Regions from separate parts of the Fontibacillus forbon genome, predicted to be linked through region 1. Evidence: riboswitches for the same ligand, from Rfam matches in the RefSeq annotation. Region 1 holds a riboswitch; the other holds the start of a gene.
The links. A riboswitch is a leader RNA that binds a small molecule or an ion and turns the genes downstream of it on or off. The one in region 1 is predicted to bind cyclic di-AMP.

Region 1 (2,396 bases):
CTGCTGCGCCCGTAAGGCGGGATTGCCGAATTCTACATCGAGCGCTTTCATTTGTTCCCAGGGGAGCCAGCTATAAATATCATAGGGAGAATCGTAACGCCAGGTGCTGATTTCCGCGCCGTGGCTTTCTTCCATGGGTACGATTCGGAATGCTGCGATCGGTTTTTCCATAATGCGCCTCCTTAAACGATAGGAATACATATGCGGTTACCCATATGGCTTAAGTTCTTTTTAACCTCACTCTATCGGGATTTTCTTTGATTGTAAAGGCTTTGAAATGGAGGATCGCAAGAAAGGAAGCACGAAAAAAAGTGCTGAACGGGGAAATTTCCTGTTTAGACTTATGCCAATGGGGTAAATTTTGGATATAGAAGGATTTGGATATGGAGTGAAGGAGATACGGACGGAGATTAAAAATATTTTTTTGGAAATAGGCCGCGTACAAGAAACCTTTTGATCCGATCCTTCGTTATATGAGTAAGATGATACAGAGAAAAAAAACCGCAGCCGATTCCTGCAAGAATCAGTTGCGGTCAGATGGGTTTTCGAGGTGAGGGCCTCAAAGGTGTCAGGGTGATCAGGATTCTGTGGCAAACGTTGTAAAGCTGGATTTGCTCAAAATTCTTTTTGCCCCGACATAACGCGTTTTATAATAGCTGTTGCTCAATTTGTCAGTTCGGATGCCTTTAGAGGAAGAAGCGTGTGCGAACTTATCGTCGCCCAGGTAAATGCCGACGTGGGACACTTTACCTTTACCCAAGGTGTTGAAGAAAACGAGATCTCCTGCCTTCAATTGGCTTTTTGCCACGGCCGTTCCTTGTTTGTACTGGGCTCCGGACACGCGGGCAAGATCGATGCCCATTTTTTTGAACACATACCTTGTAAATCCGGAACAATCAAAACCGTTGGTCGTAACTCCTCCGTATTTATAAGGTGTGCCGTACACGGACTTAACAACGCTGTTCAACGTGGTGTCTGCGAAAGCGCTTCCCGTTCCCATGGTGAATAGGATGGCCAAACTCGTAGCTGCTGCTGTGATCGTCTTTCTCAAGATGTAAAACTCCTTCCAAGGCCTGCGAGGTTAGCTTGAGGATTCGGTTGAAGGTTCCCTATGATCCTTATGTAGCGAGATCAATTCACCCAAAATGGTTCCCCCGTTTCCCGGGTGCCGGGAATTCGGCTGTTCTTAGTTGAATGCACCCGAAAAATACGACGTTACGACAGAAATTACAAAGTTGTTACTATTTACTCTGGTTATTTTACCAAGGCTAGCCGGACTTGGCAAGTTTGTTTCGGCAATTTTGAATAAATAAGTTAATTTGTCCTGTTTATCCCGGTCAGAACCGGGTAATGATTCCTAGGAAGTGTGCCTGAAAAAAAGAAAAACCCGCAGAAGTTGATTCCATAAAGAATCACTGCGGGCTTGACTGTTATTATTCTACTTCATCATGGTCCTGAACATCACCGGTAACTTCTTCATATTTGTCGGTGCTCATAATGCGCTTCGCGCCAACGTAACGCTCGACATAATACTTTTCGCTTAATTTGCTGATGACTACGCCCTTGGAAGAGGAAGCGTGAGCAAACTTGCCATCACCGACGTAAACGCCGACATGAGAAACGCCTTTGCCTGAAGTGTTGAAGAACACCAGGTCGCCGGCAATCAGTTGATCTTTCTCAATAGCGGTTCCCATTTTGTACTGGGAGCCTGATTGGTGCGGCAATTTAATGCCGATTTTCGAGAAGACATACATAGTAAATCCCGAACAGTCGAAGCCTGAGGTAGTAGTTCCACCGGAAACATATTCAGTTCCCAGGGCTTTGTCGATCACGCCATCGAGTTTGGATTCCGACGCGAAAGCGCTACCAGTTCCGATGGAGAAAAGTAATGCAAGACTTACTGCTGCTGCGGTTAACTGTTTCTTCAAGGAAATGCTCCTTCCAATGCCTACGAGGTTAGCTTAAGGATTCGGTTGAAGGTCCCCTATGATCCCTCTCTTGCGAGATCAATTCACCCAAAGTGGTTCCCCCGTTCCCCGCGAAGGGAATTCGGCTGTAATTTACATCTGACTTCTTACTTATTCAACACTCAACAGAAAACTCCTGCTAATAGTAACAAAAATAATTACAAAACTGTTACTGAAATTGTGCTGCTGTTATTGTAACAAAGGCAAGTATATTTTGGCAATGGTTATTTAGCAAGATTCAGAGGGGAAAACGCAGGACAAGGCCTCCGTAGAAGCGCGGAGGCCTTGTGGCACAAGGGATGATAAAAATTAAAAAAATTTAACTTTTTTGTGTCTTCGAATGCCATAGCTGATATTGAGAGGTTAGGGTCCAAATTTGAAATAGACTGCGGAAAAAAGGATAGGATTGCTGGAGGATGAGGGCAAGTA
Region 2 (2,396 bases), on a different contig from region 1:
TTTGGGCCGCCTTACTTCCGTCGACGAGATGAAGGAAGCCGCAAAAGTCATCCATGAGCGCGGTGCAGCAAACGTAGTCATTAAAGGCGGTAAAGCTTTGGAAGGCGAAAAAGCCATCGACCTGTTCTATGACGGCGAGGAATTTGTGATCCTGGAGACGGAAAAGATCGAACCGGCCTATAATCATGGGGCAGGCTGCACGTTTGCCGCGGCGGTTACCGGTGGCTTGGCCGGCGGATTATCCGTGAAAGAAGCCGTGGTCAAGGCGAAAAAATTCGTCACGGCTGCCATCTCTTCGGGTTATGCCTTTAACGAGTATGTGGGACCGGTATTTCATGGCGGGTATCGCTTGAACGGTGAATAAGCTGAAGCAGATTGTTTGAAAAAATAATGCAAGGACAGGCCGGTTTCCGATGAATGGAAGCCGGCTTTTTTTGTTGTCTATAAATCCTATATAAGATTAGTTATCCGGACTCAATAATCCATGATAATAAATGAAAGTGATGAAAGTAAGCGTTTTATTCTCCTATCAAACCCGGAAAAACGCGTTTTGAGGCAAATTCAGGGATTTACAGAAAATGAGAGCAGGCGTAATATTCACTCTTGGATTTTATATTCTTGATTCGCTGAATTTCCCGTATCGCGGGAAAGCGGGGGAACCGAATGCCGGGCGTCCAGGCAATAGCAGCCTAAACGAACGGTAGGGGGTGAATCCGCAGCATGTCCTGCAGAACATGCTGCGGAGGGGTGACTCTCGCCACCCTAATCCGACAGCTAACCTCGTAAGCGTAGTCCGAGAGAGGATGATACTGTGCCCATGTAAGTAACCATGGACCGCAGGGGGTCGTGCCTCTGTGGTTTTTTGCTGTGCAAAAAGCCCCAGGGTTTGCCAAACTCCTGCATGACTGGCTCTGTTGAATCATATTCGAATAGCCCGTTACCGCTATTTGCCGATTCGGGTTTAATATGACGAATTGCCAATATTATTAATTCATAAACAGCCTTTGTATTTGCAAAAAATAAAGCACGGTGGTGTTGCAGCTATGTTTTCGATAATCAAGAGAGTGCTCATCGGTCAGCCGCTGAAGTCAACCGCACTTGGCGAACAAAAACTAAACAAAACGAAAGCCCTGGCCATCCTTTCATCGGATGCCTTGTCCTCCGTAGCCTACGGACCGGAGCAGATTCTGCTCGTCTTGATGACGATCGGCGCGGCAGCCTACTGGTACTCCATTCCGATTGCCGTGGGAATTCTGGTGCTGCTGGTGGCTCTGGTCTTATCCTACAGACAAGTGATTTATGCGTATCCTCACGGCGGAGGAGCTTACGTCGTTTCCAAGGAAAATTTGGGAGTAAACTCCGGACTTTTAGCAGGCGGTGCGCTGCTGGTGGATTACATTTTAACCGTTGCGGTCAGCATTTCCGCAGGTACGGATGCCATTACCTCGGCTTTTCCGTCGTTGCATTCCTATAATGTACTCATTGCATGCCTTTTAGTAGTGGTTATCACGGTTCTTAATTTGCGCGGAATCACCGAATCGGCTTCTATTCTGGCTTATCCGGTTTACTTGTTCGTGCTTGTCATATTTATTACGATCGGAGCGGGTCTTTATCAAATTGCGGTGGGTGAAGTTCCGGCCAACTTACATTCCCCGATCGGTACGCCTGTGACAGGACTTACGCTGTTCCTGCTCTTGCGGGCATTCGCCTCAGGGAGTTCGGCCTTGACCGGGGTTGAGGCGATTTCCAACGCGATTCCTAATTTCAAGGACCCGGCCCCCAAGAATGCTTCCAAAACATTAGCTGCGATGGGCGTGCTGCTGGCGCTTTTATTTACGGGAATCGTATGGCTGGCCTATTATTACGGGATTTCGCCTAAAGCGGAGGAAACCGTCGTATCCCAAATCGCTTCAGCTACATTCGGCCGGGGCTTTATGTACTATACGATTCAGGGGATAACCGCGATGATTCTGGTGCTGGCTGCCAATACGGGATACTCGGCATTTCCGCTCTTGGCCGTGAACCTGGCGAAAGACAAATATATAGCCCGTATGTTCACCGTTCGGGGTGACCGCCTCGGTTATTCCAACGGGATCGTTTTTTTGGCGGTGGCCTCCATTCTGCTTATCATCGTTTTTAAAGGACAGACAGAGCATCTGATTCCTCTCTATGCGGTTGGCGTATTTATTCCGTTTACGTTGGCGCAAACCGGTATGCTCGTAAAATGGTTTCGGGAAAAACCGTCAGGCTGGGGATTGAAATTAACGATTAATGCGGTCGGCGCTTTAATCAGCTTTACCGTCATGATGATTTTCTTTATTACGAAATTTCCGCAAGTCTGGCCTGCGCTAATCTTTTTGCCGGCGATCGTATACATTTTTCACAAAATCAACCGT

Region 2: it holds a riboswitch for cyclic di-AMP, as region 1 does, so the genes downstream of both, ACLB09_RS10660 (APC family permease) here and ACLB09_RS24235 (C40 family peptidase) in region 1, are expected to answer to the same signal.

The regions. Positions count from the first base shown of each region.
Region 1 is NZ_JBKGFV010000009.1:18,727-21,122, forward strand. Features, by position in the region: gene ACLB09_RS24230 (GNAT family N-acetyltransferase) at 1-171, opposite strand, end outside; gene ACLB09_RS24235 (C40 family peptidase) at 578-1,051, opposite strand; cyclic di-AMP (ydaO/yuaA leader) riboswitch at 1,056-1,192, opposite strand; gene ACLB09_RS24240 (C40 family peptidase) at 1,434-1,928, opposite strand; cyclic di-AMP (ydaO/yuaA leader) riboswitch at 1,931-2,065, opposite strand; gene ACLB09_RS24245 (hypothetical protein) at 2,287-2,396, opposite strand, start outside.
Region 2 is NZ_JBKGFV010000002.1:797,339-799,734, reverse strand. Features, by position in the region: gene pdxK (pyridoxine/pyridoxal/pyridoxamine kinase) at 1-364, shown strand, start outside; cyclic di-AMP (ydaO/yuaA leader) riboswitch at 615-805, shown strand; gene ACLB09_RS10660 (APC family permease) at 1,044-2,396, shown strand, end outside.